DNA from 3 places in the Paenibacillus sp. J31R120 genome. Region 3 is predicted to be linked to each of the others. Evidence: riboswitches for the same ligand, from Rfam matches in the RefSeq annotation. Region 3 holds a riboswitch; each other region holds the start of a gene.
What was found. A riboswitch is a leader RNA that binds a small molecule or an ion and turns the genes downstream of it on or off. The one in region 3 is predicted to bind ZMP and ZTP.
Positions count from the first base shown of each region.

Region 1 (7,049 bases), on a different contig from region 3:
AACCAGACCTGCGATATGCGCCATGTCGACCATGAACAAAGCGCCTACTTCGTTGGCAATCTGGCCGAGTTTTTCGAAATCGATAATGCGCGGGTAAGCACTAGCGCCTGCAACGATCATGCGAGGGCGATGCTTGAAAGCAAGCTTGCGCACTTCTTCATAATCAATGGTGAAGGAATCTTCTTGAACGCCGTATGCCACGAAGTTGTACAGCAAGCCGGAAGCGTTGACAGGGCTGCCATGCGTCAAGTGGCCGCCATGAGCCAGGTTCATACCAAGCACCGTATCGCCAGGCTTCAGAGCTGCCAGGTATACCGCCATATTCGCTTGTGCGCCGGAATGCGGCTGTACGTTAACATGCTCAGCGCCGAACAGTTCCTTCGCACGATCGCGCGCAATATCTTCGACGATATCGACATGCTCGCAACCGCCATAGTAGCGTTTGCCCGGATAGCCTTCCGCGTATTTGTTCGTTAGTACGGAGCCCATTGCCTCCAGTACCGCTTCGCTTACGATATTCTCCGATGCGATTAGTTCAATGTTGTCGCGTTGGCGTTGAAGCTCAAGGCCCATCGCCTTCAATACTTCTGGATCTTGCTTGCGTAATTGTTCCACCTTTAGTTCCTCCTTGTATCAATGCTTGTATAATAGCGAAAACACACTTTCATATCGCCAAAGCGTCCTTCGCGCAATCACCTTACTTACTCGCATAGCCCAGCTTTTTGTTCTGCTCTCAAGCTGCTGCTCTCGTCATAGACCGCTCTCGCTCCGCCGATTAGCTTCGGCCTCGTGATCGCCATCGTAACGTGAGCTTCGCCAATCGTCTTAATGGACGGTCTCACTGGAACGGCAACCCGCTTCAAATGCATACCGATGAACGTATCGCCAATGTCGATGCCCGCATGTGCTTCCAATTGCTCAACCAGACAAGGCTTGGCGAATTGTCCATATGCATAGGCCGCCATGGAGCCTCCCGCCTTCGGCACAGGTACAGCATGGACAACGTCAAGTCCGCGCCGCACGGCCTCATCTTCTTCGATAACCAATGCACGATTCAGATGCTCGCAGCACTGATACACAGGAACAAACGGAATCTGCTTTCTGACCGCTTCAACGCCTGCATAGACAGCCGCCGCCGTCTCCACAGCTCCCGATGTACCGATTCGATGACCAAGCACCTCACTCGTACTTACCCCAATAATCAGGAGATGGCCCGCTCCCAGCTTGCCGGCTAGCGCAAGCTCTCTGATAACGGTCTCTACTTGCCCAGCAATTGCCGCTTGTTGCTCATTAGGTTCATTGCTCATTCAGTCACGCCTCCTTCCCTGAAACCAGCTGTTAGGGATGAATGGAGAAGCGCTTCTCCAGTTGCATAACTTTGTCGATGCGGCCTGCATGACGACCCGCATTCGAGAATGGCGTCTCCAGCCACACTTTCACAATCTCTCCGGCTACACCAGGTCCGATGACGCGCTCGCCCATAGCTAAGACATTCGTGTCATTATGCTCCCGAGTCGCTTTGGCCGAGAAAATATCATGCACCAACGCACAACGAATGCCTGGATACTTGTTCGCAGCGATGGACATGCCAATGCCTGTACCGCAAATCAATATGCCGCGATCCGCCTTGCCGCTAGCCACCATCTCGCATACCGGCAGCGCATAATCCGGATAGTCGACCGACTGCTCGCAATCGCAGCCAACATCCTCAATCTCATGACCCAGTGCTTCAATAATCGGAACAAGCTCATCCTTCAAACGGTAACCGCCGTGATCGGCGCCAATCGCAATCTTCAATGTGAACACCATCCTGCCTTAAGTTGTAAGAGTCATTGCTTCCTGCAAATAACCTATGGTGATAGTATACCTTGTTCCGGCCAAAAAGACGAAAAAAAGAGCAAGACATGCTTATTCAGCATGCTGCTCTTTGCCCAGGCGACCGGCCGTATATTCCGATGCTCCACCGTGGTTAGCCCACTTCCGTCGCCAGTTACATCGGAAACTCTTTTGTCTCCATCATCATAGCTCATATCTGTTCAGAAATCAATCGTTTCGAACGTCTAATTACGGACGTTTCGACAGCTTGTCGAGGAGCTTCTGAATGGAAGCTTCAATCTCGCGGGAGCAGCTGTCATAGACGGATTGCGTCCCTCCGAACGGATCGGCGATATCGAAGCTTGGAATACGCTGCTCCAGCTCCAACAGACGCTGTCTCTCGGATGTGCTGAGCTGCTGGCCAAGCGCGCTTTTCATCTGCATTTCGGTATAAAGACCTTCCAGCTCCAATATATCCTGCAGCACGCTGTCATCCTGATAGGCGAACTCTTTGAGCGTATACGTCTTGTCGACCGCACCCGGATGATAATGTAGCAAAGAACGCTTATGGCTTGAGGTCATGGTTAAAATCAAATCCGCCCAATCCACAGCCTCAGCGGTTATCGCCCGCGAGGAGCCTGCATGCTCAATGTCCCTGAGCCTGAGCGTGGATAAGGTATTCGATGAGATCGGCAAGCCGTCGATCGTGGATACGCCCGCTGAGCGGACAGCTACCGTAATGCCCCGCACTGCGGCATGACGACGAAGCAAAGCCTCCGCCATGGGCGAACGGCAAGTATTCCCTGTACAGACGAACAAAATACGTTTCATTGCGCCAGCTCCTTTGTATGAACGGTTACCTTACACTACATTAGACAATAAATAATATGCCGAACACAAGCAATATGGCGCCGCCGCAAGCCTCCCCATATTCGCCCAGCTTGCTGCTTACCTTACGACCTAGCAATAGGCCCAGCATGGACATCATCCCGCCAAAAAAGCCGAATAACAATATGGTTAGCCATAAGTCGGCGGAAAACATCCCTAGCGTTACGCCTACCGAAAAAGCATCTACACTAACACTTAAAGCCAGGACAAGCAGTCCCAGCGACGAACGATGGTTGAAGGTCGGTACGCCTTCCCCGCGGATCGAGCTGTAGATCATATGACCTCCAAGCAGGAGGAGCAAGACACCGGCGGCGGTCGTGGCGACACTGCCCAGCAGCCCGCTCACGAATTGGCCTGTCAGCAAACCTCCGATGGGCATTAGAATATGAAAAAGTCCAATAACTGCGCCAAGCTTTACTATATCAAGCAGTCGAATGCCCTTCAGTCCAATGCCAAGACCGAGCGAGAACGCATCGAATCCAAGCGCCACAGCAATAATGAGCAGCGTCAAAAACTGCCCCATATACGCACTAACGTCCATTCGCACATCTCCCCTATGTATGGCCGCACTTACTAACCAACATATGCGGACATAGGGACAAACATACTACTTGTCTAATGCAATGATTGTACCGCCGGCTGCCTTCACCAGGCGGTTCATAAGTGCGCCGCCAATCCCTTCCGAGAGACAAGCCTCGGACCATATGCGGCCAATCCCAGCTTCATCGAATTGGCGAAGCGCTCCGTAGAGACGATGGGCTGCTTCCTCCAGCTTGCTCTCGCTGCCGAGATCCAGCACAAGATCGGCTTCATAACGGCTTGACCGCTCACTGAAGGACAGCACGCCGGTAACCACACCGTCTGCCTTCGACTGTCTGGCCTGTTCATTCACATACGAGATGACAGCCTCGGGCTGACCCTGTATGATGGAAAGCTCGCCTTTCGGCGCATAATGCGTATACTTCATGCCAGGCGATCTCGGTTTCTCTGGCGCTGCGCTTGACTCAGGCTCGCTAATGATCTCCGCATCCGGGAAAGCAAGGCGAAGCGCTTCTTCCGTCACGCCGCCCGGTCTCAATACGCGAATGCCGCGTTCTCCTTCCAGCTCGACCACTGTCGATTCCAGTCCGACGCCTGTAGCGCCGCCATCCAAGATGCCATCTATGCGTCCATACAAATCCTCCATCACATGCCCGGCAACTGTCGGGCTGGGCCTGCCGGAGCGATTCGCACTCGGTGCGGCTACCGGGCATCCTGCCAGCTTGATCAGCTCCAGTGCAACAGGATGATCGGGCATGCGGATGCCAACCGTCCGAAGATTGGCTGTCACAAGGGGTGACAATACATCCGGACGCACCGGCAGCACGATCGTAAGCGGTCCCGGCCAGAACCGCTTCATCAGACGTCCCGCAAGCGGCGGATAAGGGAGGACCAGCGCATTCAAGTCCGTCTCGCTAGCCACGTGTACGATAAGCGGGTTGTCCGATGGCCTTCCCTTGGCCTGAAAGATGCCTGACACGGCTTCCGTGTTGAGCGCATTGGCTCCAAGCCCGTATACCGTCTCCGTAGGAAAGGCAACAAGTCCGCCCTGTCTCAAGATGTCAGCGGCCTCCCGCAGCGCTTCTCCTGCCTCATTGTCACAACCGGGTGTTTGTTCTTTATCTTGAACGATCCAAACTTTCGTATTAATTGCCATATCTATTCAATCCTCTTACTTTGCCTATAGTGTCCATATCACCGCTATTATAGCACAATCGCATTGGAATAGAGCGCCTCTCATCAGGGACCACGCTGTACGAATAAAGGAAAAACGCCATCATTCCTATTGAGCTAGGAATAACGGCGCGCAATGGGGAATCTTAGAACAAGGATTTAATCCAGTCAATCAGCGACTGCAGCAGCTCCCATAGAAAAAACTTTGCTTTCGGCGCGTCCGTTCCATGATTCTCAGCCGCTGCTGTGATATCATTGTCTGCTGTATCCGCGTCTGCTGACACTGTCACCGCAGCGCTTTCTTGCACGGGACCGGACGCCGCTGAAGCTTCGCCAGACACAGCGTCAACAAAGCATAATGGAGGAAACAGCACGCACCACCAATTTTGCCCTTGTCCTTCCCCGATTGTAATCAGCAGCGCTTCATATTGGCCTGCAGGATAAACTTTGTTGCCGTACATTTTGGTCGGAAATTCAACCAGACCAAGCTCAGCACTGGAATCATAGGCGAAGCCCCTGTTCTGCAGCACACTCGCTACGAGCTGCTGCAGCTCCGGCAGCTTGGACTGAATAGTCGCACGGGCTTCTTCGATCGTCTGCTGCCCAGTCGCCCAGCTATTCATTGCTTTTACAACTTCATCACGCACAACACGCTTAACAAGCTGATCGGACGGACTGTCCGAATGAGCCAATATACGAAGCCGGATCGCTTCTTCGGGAATTCCGCCCTTGGCCAAGGCAGCATCCATCTGTTGCGATTCCCAGCTCATGATCAACACCATCAAAATCATTATAATAAAGCCATAGGATTTGCGATAAGGAAAACGAAAAGGGGAAACCGAACGATAGGAAGAATAGGAATAAGTACGGGACATGACACAAGCTCCTCTCGCGCACCCGCCGGTGCGTCTGCTTGCGTTCCGGAACGTCTCTATCCGTCATTATGCCCGTGAAGGCAAATCTATAAACCTATCAGGCTATTATAAATTCAAGTGGAATAAGAGAAGGAGAGAATAGCCCTATGCAAGAACCGCAGCCTTATAAAGCCTACCGTCCCTTGCTGCTTAGCCTGGCTTATCGAATGCTAGGTTCCCTCAGCGACGCCGAGGATATCGTTCAGGAGGTATTCCTGGATTATTATCAGTTGGACCGGAAGGGTATCGAGCATGAAAAAGCCTATCTGGCGAAAATGGTCACCAATCGCTGCTTGAATGAGCAGCAATCCGCCCGCAAGAGACGGGAGACGTATGTCGGCAACTGGCTGCCCGAACCTGCCGTGATCTACAGCGATCACGGGCAAGGCGATCCGGCTGACAAGCTTGAGCAGACAGAGACCATTACCTATGCCATGCTGGTTATGATGGAGAATTTAAGCGCCATCGAACGAGCCGTATTTGTGCTTAGAGAGACATTCGCCTTCGACTACTCGGACATTGCTGAGGTTGTTGGCAAGTCCGAGGCCAACTGCCGCAAGCTGCTGAGCAGAGCCAAGGAGAAGCTTGGCTTTCTGCCTGATACCCCCTCCTTCCCCAACAAACGAGCCCTGGAGCTAGCGGGCGCATTCATCCGGGCAGCGGAGACCGGCGACACAGCTGTGTTAGTTGGCATGCTGTCGGAAGACGCCATTATGGTATCAGACGGCGGAGGCAAAGTACGCGCCGCGATCTTCCCCATTCTGGGACGCGACCGCATTGTGGCGTTCTACGAGGGACTCGCCCGCAAAGGAAACCAGCCAAGCAGCGGGGCTTACATTCCTGCTATGGTCAGCGGGCAATCCGGTCTGCTGCTCATACAAGACGGGCATGCAGCCAGAGTGCTCACCTTCCAGTGGGACGCTTCCGGCGAGAAAATCAATCGAATCTATCTCGTTATGAATCCCGATAAGCTATCACATGTCACAAAAACGGATGCTAATTTGTCTTAGATATATAGCCGTTTCATATGGAATCGGCCACATCAGACAAGGAGTGTGGATGAAATGAGCAACCGAATAAATATCCATCAAGTGAATCCGGAGGCGTATGCAGCGATGAGCGGCATGGAGAAATTCGTTAGAGCCTCCAGCCTGGAGAAGCCGATCATTGAATTGGTGAAAATTCGCGCGTCACAAATAAACGGCTGTGCGTTCTGTATCAATATGCATACGAAGGAAGCACGGAGCGAGGGAGAAACTGAGCAGCGCATCTATGCGCTGAATGCTTGGAGAGATACATCGTTTTTTTCGGAGAAGGAGCAAGCTGCGCTGGCGTTGACAGAAGCGGTTACCCTGATCTCAACCCAGCATGTGTCTGATGCGGTATACCAAGAAGCATCCAAGCACTTCGATGACAAATCATTGTCCGAGCTCATCATGGCTATCGTTACCATTAACGGCTGGAACCGCATTGCCATTACAACCGGCTTGATGCCGGAGTAGACCTTCGCCCATCCTTTCAGATCACTCGAACAGAACCGCCCTCTCCGCATGCGATGCGAAAGGGGCGGTTCTTCGATTGGTGCAGTTATGCGGATAGACACTGACTATTGGCTGCGATTGAATCAACCAGGTCATGACTGCTTTGGCTTCGTACGCAGAGAACTCAGATTGCGCAATATCGCTTTGCCGGTCGGCGTCTGGGCAAGCCCTCCGCCGG
Region 1 is NZ_JBWDNN010000009.1:144,530-151,578, forward strand. It holds gene AC0YNW_RS24890 (serine hydroxymethyltransferase) at 1-615, opposite strand, end outside; gene AC0YNW_RS24895 (TIGR01440 family protein) at 702-1,307, opposite strand; gene rpiB (ribose 5-phosphate isomerase B) at 1,339-1,797, opposite strand; ZMP/ZTP riboswitch at 1,923-2,004, opposite strand; gene AC0YNW_RS24905 (low molecular weight protein arginine phosphatase) at 2,065-2,646, opposite strand; gene AC0YNW_RS24910 (manganese efflux pump MntP) at 2,687-3,244, opposite strand; gene AC0YNW_RS24915 (L-threonylcarbamoyladenylate synthase) at 3,311-4,399, opposite strand; gene spoIIR (stage II sporulation protein R) at 4,563-5,291, opposite strand; gene AC0YNW_RS24925 (RNA polymerase sigma-70 factor) at 5,438-6,340, shown strand; gene AC0YNW_RS24930 (carboxymuconolactone decarboxylase family protein) at 6,395-6,832, shown strand; gene sdaAA (L-serine ammonia-lyase, iron-sulfur-dependent, subunit alpha) at 6,964-7,049, opposite strand, start outside.
Region 1: another riboswitch for ZMP and ZTP. It lies ahead of rpiB (ribose 5-phosphate isomerase B); the one in region 3 lies ahead of AC0YNW_RS17035 (bifunctional 5,10-methylenetetrahydrofolate dehydrogenase/5,10-methenyltetrahydrofolate cyclohydrolase).

Region 2 (7,049 bases), 230 kb from region 3:
TATCTTAATCATCCACTGCACAGGCTCCGGCAACGACCCGATCGGGATATAGATCCCAGTCAGGAAGCCGATGAGCGTACCGATAATCGTACCTGTCGTCGAGAAAGAATTGCGGCTGTTCAACAGCGATGTAATGAAAAATACGATGGAGCTGCTTGCAAGCACCGATAGCAGAATGAGACCAATCACCTTGAACCACGCAACAAGAGGCAGCCATTCTCCACCTTGCACCACTATATAAATTTCTGCCAGCACAAGCGTAACAAGACTAAGCACAACTCCGATCGTAAAGGCGCTTAGCAGATAGCCTCCAACTAGATCATAACGTTTGATTGGCGCGGCCTTGAAGTCCTTCAATATGTTCTGCGTGCGATCCTCGACCATAATGCCGAGCGCGCCAAGCGTAGCGGTGACGGATGTGACCGCCAGAATGCCCGCCATCACCCAGCTGTCCAGCAGAAATCCGATGCCTGGCGAATCCGGTACGCCTGACTTCAGCGTATCTCCAAGAAATAAAATATAAAGGCCGAGAATAATAAATACGGACATAAAGGACATAACCACGTTTCTGCGGTCGCGAAAAAACAGCTTGATATTACGACTGGCAATGACATTCATTACGCTCTCATCCCCGTTCCTGTCAAGTTAAGAAACACATCATCCATTGAACCGCTTATAATCTCAATGCCGGCAATATTTCCCTTGCATTCCTCAATAAGCGGCAGCGCATCTACTGTACGCTTCAGCGGGATATGATAGACGCCCCCTTGCACCGTATGCGGCAACGATCTTTCATTCAAATATTGGGTCAGCTCGGCCGGGCTGCTCGGTATCAGCTTCAGCACATCGGTGGCGTAGCGATCCTTCAGTTCGCTTGGCGTTCCTTTGGCAAGCAGCTTGCCATGATCCATCAGCGTAATGTAATCAGCTTGAGCGGCCTCTTCCATGTAATGCGTCGTCAGAAAGATCGTCATCCCCTGCTCCTTCTGCAGCTGGCGAATAGTCGTCCATACATGCTTGCGCGTCTGGGGGTCCAGACCGGTAGTTGGCTCGTCAAGAAACAGGACGGAAGGCGCATGAATAAGCGCCCGTGCAATATCGGCCCGCCTGCGCTGGCCGCCGGACAGTTTGCCGTAAGGCCGATCCAGGAATCCGCCGACATCGGCCACATCGACTGCCCTCGCTACCGATGCCCTCAGCTCCTTGCGCGGGAGCCTGTAGAAGCTTCCCCGAACGAAAAGGTTCTCCTTCACCGTTAAGAACGGATCGAGCAAGCTGTCCTGGAACACGATACCGATGGATGAGCGGATGCCGTCATCCTCCTTGCCCAGCCTGTAGCCACCCACGCTTACTTCCCCGCCGTCTGGTTCCAGCTGCGTCGTCAGCATATCGATTGTCGTCGACTTTCCGGCCCCATTGGGTCCCAGGAATGCGAACATGCTGCCTTGCTCCACATAAAAGTCGATGCCCTTCACAGCTTGAAGCTCCCCGAACGATTTCCGTAATTGACTCACCTCAATGATTTTATTCATGTTTCTCTCCCCTTACCTGCTCCGTATTCAGCTTACGCTGCGACAGCTGCTTGTTAATCGCTCTGGCATCAGCTTGATCCCTAATCATCAGCAAGGCGCTAACGGCAAAATACGTAAACAGAATCATGCCCAGTATCGGACCTACGTATCTCCATTCAAACGAAAACATTTCAAAGGAATACCCAATGGTGAACACAACCGCCACAATGCCTGCTATTCGGATCAAGGAAGTCAGAGCATAACTTCTGATGGGCAGCAGATCGATAATCGCAATGAGGATCGACAAGCTAACAGTCATCAGGAAGTAGATAAAGACGTCATCGACCGACATCGGCGTGAACAGCCCCGCTTTTACCAAAATCGAATAAATAATCGTAATGATCGTAAAGGCATAACAGTTGATCGTAAAATAACTCTTAAATGTAGACATGCCATCCCTCCTCAAAACTGCATTTTGTCTTTGATCGCCTGCACATAATGGCGGTTAATAATCAGCTTCTCCTTATTGACAAGCTGCGCCTCGAACTTGCCGTTCAACAGCGCCCGCACATTAGCCAACATCGCAATATTCAGGATGCAGGACTTGCTTATGCGTACAAAATGGCTGTTCGCCAAATGCTCTTCCAGTTCGTACAGCTTGTAATGGCATTCGTATACATCCTTTTCGCAGTATAGGAATGTCTTGTTATCCGTGGATTCAAAGTAATAGACATCCTCCAGCCGTATCAGATGGCTGCGTCCATCCTTCTTGCCTGTAATGGAGAATGAATACAATCTGATCTGAGCAATAAGACGCTCCAAATTTTCGTCTATGATGCCGCACTTAATCGTAATTTCGACGTCCTGATGCTCCAATGACTGGTCTATAATAAGCTTCAAGCTTACAGCTCCTCTCCGGCTTGCCGATTCCGCTTTTCTGTAACTCAGAATACCATCTTTGGCCCGCACTTCAAGGCCTTGCACGGTCAGTTGCATATAGGATGGGGTGAAATGCACACAAACAACAATAACCCGGCGCCAAGCAGGCACCGGGTCTTGCAAGCATACCGGGTTAATCCGTTCGCATAATTCGCAGCTTTCAGCGCACGACAGAGCGGCATAGTCATCATCATATAATCGCAGCACGTTAGAGGCTTGTTCGAAAAGCCTGATGGCAACCCTGCGGCGTCCATATGGTTATTCGGCGATTCTCCGTTCATACAGATTCGCGCTCCAGCCTTCTCCATCGAAGCGTCCTTGCAGATCAAAGCCTTGGCTTTGATAATACCGGTTCAGACCAGGATTGTCCGCCATACAGTCGAGACGAAGCCAGCGCTTGCCTTTGCTGCGGATGTATCCCTCCGCCCATTCCAGCAGCTCTTGACCGCCTCCTTCTCCCTTATACCGCCGGGAGACAGCCAGCCGATGAACATAACCTGCGTCATCATGATACCGCTCTCCCCAGATTTCTTCGTATGACCAGTGAACTGAGAAACAGCCGACCAGTTCCTCACCGCGCTCCGTTACGAACACCTCTTGCTCTCCGATGAATGTGTCGACCGTCTCTTGGGTGAAATCCTCCTCGCGCCATTGCCGCAAGCCGTGCGCCGAATGAATCCATCTGGCCGCTTCCTCCAACAAGCCCCGCAGCTTCACCGCATCCTCCGCGGTCGCTCTGCGGATGGCAAGCGAAGCTGGCGCATTCAGAACAGGAGCTTCGCGATTCCATAGGTATTCGAGCTTCGCTGCCGTATCGAGCGCCCGCTCTTCTCCCGCTAACCGCGCCACCGCATGCAACGCCGCATCGATGCCCGCCGTCACGCCTGCAGAGAGGATGATGCTGCCGTTGTCCACGTAACGCACTCCCTCCACGATGCGGGTGCTGGCAGGCACCGATTCACGGAGCAGATTCATGGCGCGGCTGTTGGTTGTTGCCGACAGGCCGTCCAGTAAGCCCGCTTTAGCCAACAGCAACGCACCGGTACAGACGGATATCGTGAGCTCAGCCTGCTTCGATAAGCTCCGAATCCAATCCGTCATCGCCCCGTTATGCATCTCCGTGCGCGCTCCCCAGCCCCCCGGCACGATCAGGATATCCGGTCTCGGACAATCCTCTGCGCTGTAGCTCGGAACAAGCGTAATCCCGCTAATCGAGCGGCATTCCCTCTTCTCCAGAGCCGCCGTATAGACATGGAAATCTTGCCCCCAATTGCTCGCTACTGCAAACACATCAAAAGGCCCGGCCAGATCAAGCGTATCCACTCCCTCATACATCAACACCGCTACTTGTTTAGCTTTTCCCATCATTATCGCTCCTTTGAACATAAAAAAGCATTCGATCGATGATCAAATGCTTTGCCCAGGCGAACGGCTTGTATGACAGATGTGCTCCCCCGTAGTGATCTACGTTCTCGCCAGTTACACACCCAAATATTTACTGACTATTATAAATTTTCTGACGAAAAAGTCAATCGTTTATTTCCTTCTTCTCATTCCCAACAGTACAACAATTAGAATAATGACTATGGCCGCAATCAAGCCGACCATCAGTCCGGCTGAAGTACTCCTCCCGGATTCTGATAACTGCCCCTTTTTCGAATCGCTTGCGATCGGACGGCTCTCTGCGTCATCATCCGTCGTGTCCGTTGCTGCAGGGGCATGGGATGCATCTGCAGTCGGCAGCTCGCTTGCTGGTTGGAGTTGAAGCTCCTTATCTTTCAAGTAATCCAGCTCTGCGTCTGCCAACGATAACTTTACGGTAGGCGAGCAAAGCTGATTCTCCCACTGACTGTCGATATTTTTCAAATAGTACAGATACTCCTCGCCTTCCTTGCTCACGCGACTGTCCGTCTCCCAATATCGATCTTCCAGAATCGTTAGGCGGTCAACCTCGATTCCTTTGAAGCTTTGCTTAACCTCCAATTGAATGGTGTGTTCCTCCTGACCCGCTTTTACATTCAACACTTTCGCCACAATAACTCCATCATATGTCTCATACCGCTGTTCGATTGGACCAGGCTCCACGCAAGAAAGCGCCATCGCTTGACCAGGCAGCAGGAGCCAATACGCTAACACAACCATCGTCAGCCAAACCGGTTTTCTCATCTTATCCCCCTATGCAACGATAGACGAAGAAAGCTGCCGGATTTGTTTCAAATCCGACAAATGATAAGCTCCTAAAGATTTGTTCGCCAGCGCAGCAACGCGCGAGGAAGCTGCAAGCCGAGAAATTAGGCTTAGGGAGCCAGCGAAGATGCGCTGGGCTGCTGCAAGCCGAGAAATTAGGCTTAGAGAGCTCGCGAAGATGCGCTGGGCTGCTGCAAGCCGAGAAATTAGGCTTAGAGAGTCAATCCCTGCCGCTATGCGACTCCTAAATATGACAAAAAAGCATTTGGGTAAAACCCAAATGCTTTTTGTTATGGATATTTCGAGCAGCCACGTATCGAGGCAAGCTATTTTTTTGATTTGGAGGAGAATGACGACCACGGCGAAGGCAGAATCGATATAATCTTGCCCGAATCCTGGTGTACTTCTTGACGCAGCTGCGGCTTCGCATAACGGTCAGCTGAAGTCGGCCTCTTCGACTGCTGCTGCGTTCTAGCCGGCTTGCCCGCTTGCCGCTGGGTTTGACCCTCGCGAGGACGGTCGTCCTTTGCAGGACGAGGCTGGCTCGGCTTCGCAGGGGCTTGCCCTTGCGGCTTCACTTGTTCCTTCTTCTCCTGTGGCTTAGGACCGTTCGAGCGGCTCGGCTTGTTCTCCGGCTGCCGGACTTCCCCGGATTGCAGCTTATTCTGCGGCTTCGATTGACCGGCCGCACTGGCACCCGCTTCCGCCTTTTGTGACTTAGGCTTCGCCTGTTCGACCCCATTCGCACCTGCGGATGCTGCCGCTCCTTGCGGCTTGCTCTTCTTCCGGCGAGGCTTCTTGCCGCTTCCTGCAGCGCCTTCGGCGGACTTTGCATCAGAGGAAGCCGACTTCGAAGGAGCCTGCTCTGCCGCGGCAGGAGCAGCTCCTTTCATCGGGTAGGGATGATCCTGAACAACCGGAATCCTCTTCTTGATCAGCTTCTCAATATCCTTCAGATACGGAAGCTCATCCGTCTCACAGAAGGAGATCGCTGTTCCGTCATGGCCTGCGCGGCCTGTCCGACCAATTCGATGCACGTAGGTCTCCGGAATGTTCGGCAGATTGAAGTTAATGACATGCGACAGCTCCTCCACATCAATTCCTCTTGCTGCGATATCCGTCGCTACGAGCACGCGAGTCGCGCCGCTCTTGAAGTTATTCAGCGCGTTCTGGCGCGCATTCTGCGACTTGTCGCCATGAATAGCCTGCGCCGTAATCCGCTGCTTGTTCAGTCCGCGGGCGACGCGGTCCGCGCCATGCTTCGTGCGCGTGAACACCAGCGCGGATACGATCGACTGATCCGAGAGCAGCTCGTTCAGCAGCGACTGCTTGTTCTCCTTGTCCACCAGATATAGCGATTGATGAATGCGATCTACCGTTGACGATACAGGCGTTACTTCCACCTTAATCGGGTCCGTGAGCAGACTGTCTGCAAGATGCGCGATTTCCGGCGGCATCGTTGCCGAGAAGAACAGTGTCTGACGCTTAGCCGGCAGCTTGGCAATGATTTTTTTGACATCGTTGATGAACCCCATGTCCAGCATGCGATCCGCTTCGTCCAGGACTAACATCTCTACCGCGCCCAGATGGATCACCTTTTGGTTCAGCAGGTCCATCAGACGGCCCGGCGTAGCAATCAGAATATCGGTGCCTTGGGCCAGCGCGCGTTCTTGTCCGCTCTGGGAGACGCCGCCTACGATCGCCAGGCAGCTCACCTGCGTGAACTGGCTGTACGCTTGAATATTGTCCGAGATTTGCAGCGCCAGCTCTCTCGTTGGCGACAGAATCAATCCCCGGATCGGGCGGTCTCTCCTTACCCGCTCCATGCTGCCGCTCAGCAGCTGAATCATCGGCAGTGAAAATGCTGCTGTCTTGCCCGTTCCCGTCTGCGCGCAGCCTAGCAGGTCCCGGCCCGCCAGTACGGACGGAATCGAGCGTTCCTGAATCGGTGTAGGCGCTGTATAGTTTTCTTTGCTCAAGGCTTGTAGAATGGGCTGAATAAGCTTTAATTCTTGAAAATTCATTAGTGTCGTTCTCCTATTTGAACACGCGTATGTGTTGTAATCGTATATAGCGTCTAAGGATACCACAAATAAGTGTAAAATAGTAGAAACATTCGAATATGTTCCGTAATTTGCACCTATTCCCCCAACTCCGGCGCCCTTATTCCTGCAGTTCCTCCCTCAGTCTCCCGAACCAATCCCTTGCATAGCGATGCGCTCCCAGGCCATAATTCAGCGTCAACAGCTGATATCGGAAGATACCCCGGTACGGCTCCGGCACTTCTACCCCCTCTAATTCCCGTTCCATCCGCTTAAGACCATCCCATGCCCGCTCCAGCTTATCCAAAATCTCATCAATGATGCTTTGCTTGTCCGTCCTATCCTCTACATGCCCCAGAAAAAACAGCTT
Region 2 is NZ_JBWDNN010000004.1:108,439-115,487, reverse strand. It holds gene AC0YNW_RS16005 (ABC transporter permease) at 1-618, opposite strand, end outside; gene AC0YNW_RS16000 (ABC transporter ATP-binding protein) at 618-1,532, opposite strand; gene AC0YNW_RS15995 (hypothetical protein) at 1,525-1,962, opposite strand; gene AC0YNW_RS15990 (LytTR family DNA-binding domain-containing protein) at 1,974-2,411, opposite strand; gene AC0YNW_RS15985 (GNAT family N-acetyltransferase) at 2,709-3,818, opposite strand; ZMP/ZTP riboswitch at 3,862-3,943, opposite strand; gene AC0YNW_RS15980 (hypothetical protein) at 3,987-4,616, opposite strand; gene AC0YNW_RS15975 (DEAD/DEAH box helicase) at 4,964-6,661, opposite strand; gene AC0YNW_RS15970 (PadR family transcriptional regulator) at 6,801-7,049, opposite strand, start outside.
Region 2: another riboswitch for ZMP and ZTP. It lies ahead of AC0YNW_RS15985 (GNAT family N-acetyltransferase); the one in region 3 lies ahead of AC0YNW_RS17035 (bifunctional 5,10-methylenetetrahydrofolate dehydrogenase/5,10-methenyltetrahydrofolate cyclohydrolase).

Region 3 (7,049 bases):
GGTTATGAGCGCAACACCGGATGAAATTGCAAGATGGATGTTCAGCGAGATGAAAAATGCGGGCGTGCTCTATCAGACTGCGGCAGTGGAGCATATTCGAGCGCATTATGGAGAGTCCTTTATTTATGTGAATGAGAACGGTCATGCGTCGATCGACAAAGAGGTCAAGAAATCATTTAAGAAGCTGCATGGCGGCAAAGCGGCATGGGATCGCGACGGATTTTTCTGGGGCTGGACTTCTGCGATTAAGGAAGGCTGACGCTGGCAGGCTGCAGCGCTTCTTCGGACATTTCAGACAAGGCGGGGGCGGTCGTTGGCTTGCCGCTTCTTTTGCTTTTCAGAAGACGATGCAGGCTTAGCCTATGAGCCCTCTCCAAGTTCATCATAATTCCGAAAGCGCTTGTATAAAGCGTCAAGCTAATGATGTTCATATTGCCGGACAAAATGAAATTGATATGCATGAACATGCAGATGAGGATGGATGGCAGAATCCAGATGCCAAGGATGAGAAAGACGCCGAGAATGACTTGAACAGCGGGTATGATGTAGTTGAAGGGCAGTACTTCGTTCAGGCAGAATTGTTCGATGAAGGTTTTGTAGAACTCTGGAACATTGGGCTTTAATAGAGCGGCGTTGAAGTAGTCGGTCAGGAACTGCCCCGGATACTGGTACCAGGACGCTTCCCCGGCTTTCCCCGTAATCTTGGTCAGGCCCGCCATTAGCCATCCGAATCCAAACAGGACTCTCATCAGCGTCACGAGCAATTGGTACGAGGACGACCACAGTTTTGTCATATTCTGTTTTTTGCTATTCACATAAATTCCCCCTTAATCAAATATTCGACAGCAGTTGCGGTCAGCATGCGGAATGGTGAAGCGAGTTGCGAGGTTTAGCGAAGGTCGTCGTAAGCGCTCTCTATTTACTACTACATTCTACAAAAATAACCAATCCTTGTATTTGGGCCGATTAGTATGTTTTTTGCACAATAAGTGGGACTTTAGATCGTTTTTTATGTAGAATTTGTAAGAGGATGAGGTTGAACCGGCTCTTTTGGACAAGGAGGCGTCAAAACGAGCTTGAGTTTAAATTCTTTTACAGGGATGATACCGGAAGCAATCGCTGCCTCGAAACTCTTTATGTGGTTGATTTTGCAATCAAACTGGGTGAAGCATCTATCGATGTTCATTTCGATATCAATGTCTCTATGAGCTTAAGCAGTTACCGCATGACGGGAAGCTTGGAGGTAGACTCATATGGTTTGTGTCGCATCTAGCGCAAAGGTAGTGAAGGAATGGTAGGATTAGCATTTGCTTTAGTGCTTGGTTCCGGATTTGTTCATTCCATCTGGAACCTGTATACGAAAAAAAGCATGAATAAGATTGTGTTTCTATGGCTTTGCCAAATCATTGCAACCATTGTGCTGATACCATGGACGATTATCGAATGGGATGCCTCCCATTTCACGGGCGCAGCTTTGCTACTGATGCTGGCTTCCGTAGCCTTGCATGGGATGTATATCACTTTGCTCGCCGCTACCTATACGGTAGGGGACTTGTCGCAAGTTTATCCTATTATGCGGGGAACGAGCCCGCTGCTGGTGCCGCTAATGGCGGTCGTATTTCTGGGGGAGTCGCTTAGTCCGATAGGATGGGTGGGAGTGGCCACGATTGTGGCCGGCATCTTATTCTTAAGTGAGATTAAGCTAAAGCGGGTCCAGAGAACAGCGGCGAAAGCTCCGCTGCTCGCCTTGGCTGTCGGGCTTTGCATTGCGGGTTATATTGTGGTGGATAAGCTGGCGCTGGACTACTTTCCCGCAGTTATCGTACTTCAGGCTACCAATGTAGGCAATGTGCTGGTGCTGACTTGGGCTGCCCTTCGTTCCCGTGCGATCGGGCAGGAGCTGCGCGTCAATTGGAAGACCATGTTGCTTGGAGGCGTGCTTGCACCAGGCGGATATCTGTTATTCTTATTAGCCGTATCGTTGGCTCCGGTGGCGCAGCTTGCTCCCATGCGAGAGATCGGGACGGTATTCGGAACGCTGCTGGGCATATTTATATTAAGAGAGCAGCAAGGACCACGGCGCATCATTACCTCGGTTCTCATTACAGCAGGGATTATTATTCTTGGCCTTTGGGGATAATGGTCTGCTTCACTGCAATATTTTTGGGCAAATAGGGTATAAGGGTAAAGAAGCGTGTTTGGATTGAAAGCAGGATTGGAGGTGGCTTGACCCATGATTATGAATCTTAGCGATACGGAGCTGGACTTGCTTGTCCAGAATGCGATCAAAGAAGGAGATCGGGCGAAAGTCCAGGCTGTTGCGGAGGAGCTGCAGCCGTACGATATGGCGGCCGTCTATGGCCGTCTGCCGGATAAGTTCCGCGCCGGATTTGTTATCTATATGACCATGGAGCAGTTGACTGCGATGGTCGGCGAGATGGAGCAGATGCAGCAGGTTGAGGTGTTCGCATTGCTTGGCGTAGAGCGGACGGCGGAGCTGATGGACCGGATGGACAATGATGACCTTGCTGTCCTGCTCGGAGGCTTGTCCGAGGAACGGAAGAAATCGTTCCTGGACTACATGAAGAAGGAAGAAGTCCTCGCGGTGCAGCACTTGATGGCGTATGCGCCGGAGACGGCGGGCCGGATCATGACGAACCGGTACGTCTGGATACCAAGCCATTATAATGTTCGTGATACAGTCGATAAGCTGAAGGATTTTGCCGAGATTGCGGAGTCGATCAACTATCTCTACGTCGTGGATGAGAAGAAGAAGCTGATCGGCGTCGTATCGTACCGCGATTTGATCCTGGCGGAGATCGGCGATCAGATTACAGATATTATGTATGAGCGGGTCATTGCCGTTCCGGTCGATATGGACCAGGAGGAAGTAGCCCGACGGATCGAGAGATACAACTTTCTTGCTATTCCCGTCGTGGAAGAGGACGGTGTGCTTGTCGGTATCGTCACCGTCGACGATATTATCGATGTCGTCATTCGGGAGGCATCCGAGGATATCGCGAAGATGTCCGCATCGGGCAAGTCGATTGACTTCGATACGAAGGCCCATGTGGCGGCATACCGAAGGCTGCCTTGGCTGATTCTGCTCTTGCTGATCGGCATCATATCAGGGACGATTATTAGCCGGTTCGAGGAGACGCTGGATAAGGTTGTGGCGCTGGCTTTCTTCATGCCGATGATAGCAGGAATGACGGGGAATACGGGAACACAGTCACTGGCGGTTGTCGTGCGTGGCTTGACGACGAAGGAAGTGACCAGTGGCGTCGTCCGAAGACTGGTGTGGCGAGAGCTGATGGTCGGGCTGATGATCGGCGGCATCTGCGGCGTGCTGATCTCCATCATAGCGTACATCTGGCAGGGCAGCCCCATTCTGGGCCTTGTCGTGGGCGGCTCGCTTGTCATGACGCTCATTATAGGCACGCTGGCAGGTACAGTGATCCCGCTGCTGCTGTATAAGCTGAAGGTCGACCCTGCTGTAGCGTCAGGTCCGCTCATTACAACGCTTAACGATATTTTGTCGTTGCTGATCTACTTTGGCATCGCGACGGCGTTCCTGGAATATTTGATATAACAAGTGGGTGTACTTGATCGATCATAAAGGGAAAAAGAGACTTCGAATCACGTTGCCGTGGTTTGGAGTCTCTTTCGAATTTCGACATACCGTTGCGATTCGTTACATTCTCTGACGGGCTGTATGCAGAACAGCCTTGCATCGCGTCTCCATTTCGTCCATAAGCGCAGCAGCCTGCTCGGCATAACGGCTCTTCATAGCCGACTCCGGCATGGAACGGAGATTTATCTCAACAGTCAGCAGGGCGGAGCGAGCTGCCGCCTCGAACAAAATAACGCCGATGCCAAGGTCAGAGATGACATGCTTGTTGGCAGAGTCGGCAATAGCGGCAGTGCTGGTTATGCCATCCCGGCATAATCTCATAAGTCGAAGCGGAACCTCAATGGCATGCAGGGTGGCGGACTCCAGGGCAAGCTTGCGCGAAGCCTTCTCGTCCTCTGTTGATTTTGGCAGCTTTAATGCCGCCATGTAGCCGTTGAACGACTCGATGTCCGCATGAAGCAGCTCTTCTGATGCAGCGGATAGGCGTCGCATCTCCGACAATGTCTCTTGAATCTGCGCCTCATAGGCTGCGAACTTCTCCCCTTGGGACAAGCTGCCGGCCATTGCCGTCATGGAAGCGCCGAGCGCCGCGACTAACGCGGCAACACTGCCGCCGCCGGGAGTAGGATCAGGGCTCCCTGCCTGGTGCAGGAAGCGGCGGATGGAATCATCCCATGATACATTGCTCATATTTGCTCCTCCTCGCCTTGTTGGATGCGAATGGCTTTCATCAAATTTTGGAACAGGACTGCTGTCGTCAGCGTGCCTACCCCGCCTGGCACCGGGGAGACGGCAGCGACATAAGCATCCAGGTCAGCGGCACCATCTCCAGCAATACGGCCGTCCTCTGTTTCGTTGATGCCAGCGTCCACAACGATCAGTCTGTCATGAACCATAGCGGAGGTAATTCTATTCGGCCTGCCAACGGCTAGAAAAGCAATATCTGCATGGCTGAGATGCGAAGCGATGTCTGGCGTGCGAGAGTGACAGACGGTGACAGTAGCCTGCTCCCGCTGAAGCAGGTGGAATAGAGGAAGGCCGACGGTCTGGCCTCTTCCGACCAGCGTTACGTTTCTGCCTTCCAATGAAAATCCATAGTGCTTCAGCAGATGGATGCAGGCCTGGGGAGTAGCGGGATATAGGCCGTCTTCTCCCGTCAGGGTTGCCAGTTTGTTTTGCGGCGTTACGCCGTCGATATCTTTGCTCGGCCGAATTTCCCGTTCCACTCTCCTCGCCGAGATATGCTGCGGCAGAGGAAGCTCCACCATAATGCCATGAACGGATGCGTCTTCGTTCAACCGACGGATTAGCGTGATAATTTCGGCTTCTTCTACGTCGGCTTTGAATGCATGTAGGTGGAAGGATACGCCAAGCCGTTCGGCGATCCTGCGCTTTGCTTCTGCATAATAGGCGGAAGCGGGGTCTCCTTCGACAATAATTGTCGCCAGATAGGGCTGAATACCTTGCATGCCAAGCTCACTCACTTCAGTCATAATCTCCAGGTAAACTCGATCAGCAGCTTCTTTTGCTTTCATCAACAATGCCATCCTTGCAACCTCCCCAGCGGGTAATTTTCGAATAAAACGAAAAAAAGCATCCGCATCAGCTCATGACGAGCCGACTGCAGATACTTCTCCCAGGCGAACGGATCCATTCCGTTCGTATGCTTCCTCGTGGTTTATTCCACTCTTTTCGCCAGTCGCATACGACGTTATTTTTATATCACCTATTATGTCCGCAATCGAATTTGAGGTCAAGATGATTGACAAAAAAAGACTTCACTCTTATGAATTCATTTAATATATCTAATTTGATAATCATTAAATTATTAAATAAATCCGCAAGCTCATTTGTTCAGATGGGTATGCAGGCATTTGAACATGGTGCAGCGTGTGAAGAACGCGGTGAAGCAGCATGTGGGGGAACGGATTCTGTGCATCGTCGGAGCGGATCATAACGATATGATGCATGAATAACTTCGCATGGAGGGGACAATTGAGCTCATTTATCCCTTGCGTTAGGAGTAGTGTGCAACTTTCCGAAAAATATTTATTACAATTTATTCCTTATGAAGAGGGTGTGAGCGTGAAATAAAGCACTTACATTCATGAAAAGTATAAAAAATTGACGTAATGCGCCTCTCTCCACGGGGCTATAAGGCCATTACTATTAAAAGCTATAGCTTGACACGTTTATTAAAGTGCATTACTATTTTGCCATTACATTAATACTATGCGGTTACTCTGAATTTATTTTGTCAAAAAACCTCGTCATTCATCGAAAAATAACGGAAAACATAGAAATTTGTTTTATAAAAGTTGAACTAAAGGTTCGTAAGGAGCGTTCTATTGATATCGCCAAATCTCTATGGCTTGCCGCTCGGTGTAATGAAAGGAGATTATCATGACTACCAGAATCCAACTGATGAACGGACAAAATGAAATCTATAACGAAGCGGGCTTGCAGTTAATCGGCAGCAACGGACATAACCAAAGCGGGCTGTCGCCCCAGGAGCTGCTGGAATCGGCGCTTGGTCTTTGTGTCTCGATCTCGCTTCAGCAGAAGCTGGAGACGGATGGGGTTGAATTCGGGCGGTTTCCGCTCAGCGTAGAAGTGACAGCGAGGAAGACGGACAGGGAGCTCAACGCCTTTACCAGCTTTACGGTACGGGTGAAGCTGCCATCTACCATCGAGCCGAATTACAAGGACAAGCTGATTGCCATCGTCGAGCAGGCATGCGCCATCAGTAATTCGCTGAAGAGTGAAGTAGCTATAGAGACGGTCGAATACCATTTATCTTAATGGGCAGGCTGCCGCTTGCATGATCTTATTCAATCCGCTATAATCGGCATTACTTTATGTTATGAAGGGGTTTATAGCTATGCGTATATCCAAGCTGAATCAACTTCATCATCACAAGCAGCGTTAGCACACCTGATTGAATCAGGGCGGGCTAACGCATTTCGCGTTGGCCTCCCTGCGAGATATGAAGCGCGCAGGACCAAGAGGTCCTGCGCGTTTTTTTATGTTCACACCTCAATTCAAAAAAGGAGCTGACAGTTATGCAAAACGTAAAAGGAACCTATGATTTTATCGGACCGGATCAGGCGCTTAGAAAAAAAGTGCAGGATGTGCTCACGGAACTATTCGAGCTGTACACCTTCAAGGGGATGGAGACAGCGGTGCTCAATGAGCTGGATCTGCTTGCATCCAAATATGCGGGCGGGGACGAAATTTTGAAGGAAATGTACAGGCTGACCGATCAGGGCAACCGCAGTCTGGGCCTGCGCTACGATCTGACCATCCCGTTCGCGAAAACCATTGCGCTCAACCCGGGTCTGGAGATGCCGTACAAGCGTTATGAGATCGGAAAAGTATTCCGCGACGGTCCCGTCAAAAAAGGACGTCTCCGGGA
Region 3 is NZ_JBWDNN010000004.1:341,099-348,147, forward strand. It holds gene AC0YNW_RS17010 (DUF6953 family protein) at 5-259, shown strand; gene AC0YNW_RS17015 (hypothetical protein) at 246-815, opposite strand; gene AC0YNW_RS17020 (EamA family transporter) at 1,292-2,140, shown strand; gene mgtE (magnesium transporter) at 2,234-3,592, shown strand; gene AC0YNW_RS17030 (cyclodeaminase/cyclohydrolase family protein) at 3,695-4,324, opposite strand; gene AC0YNW_RS17035 (bifunctional 5,10-methylenetetrahydrofolate dehydrogenase/5,10-methenyltetrahydrofolate cyclohydrolase) at 4,321-5,181, opposite strand; ZMP/ZTP riboswitch at 5,262-5,347, opposite strand; gene AC0YNW_RS17040 (OsmC family protein) at 6,038-6,436, shown strand; gene AC0YNW_RS17045 (histidine--tRNA ligase) at 6,697-7,049, shown strand, end outside.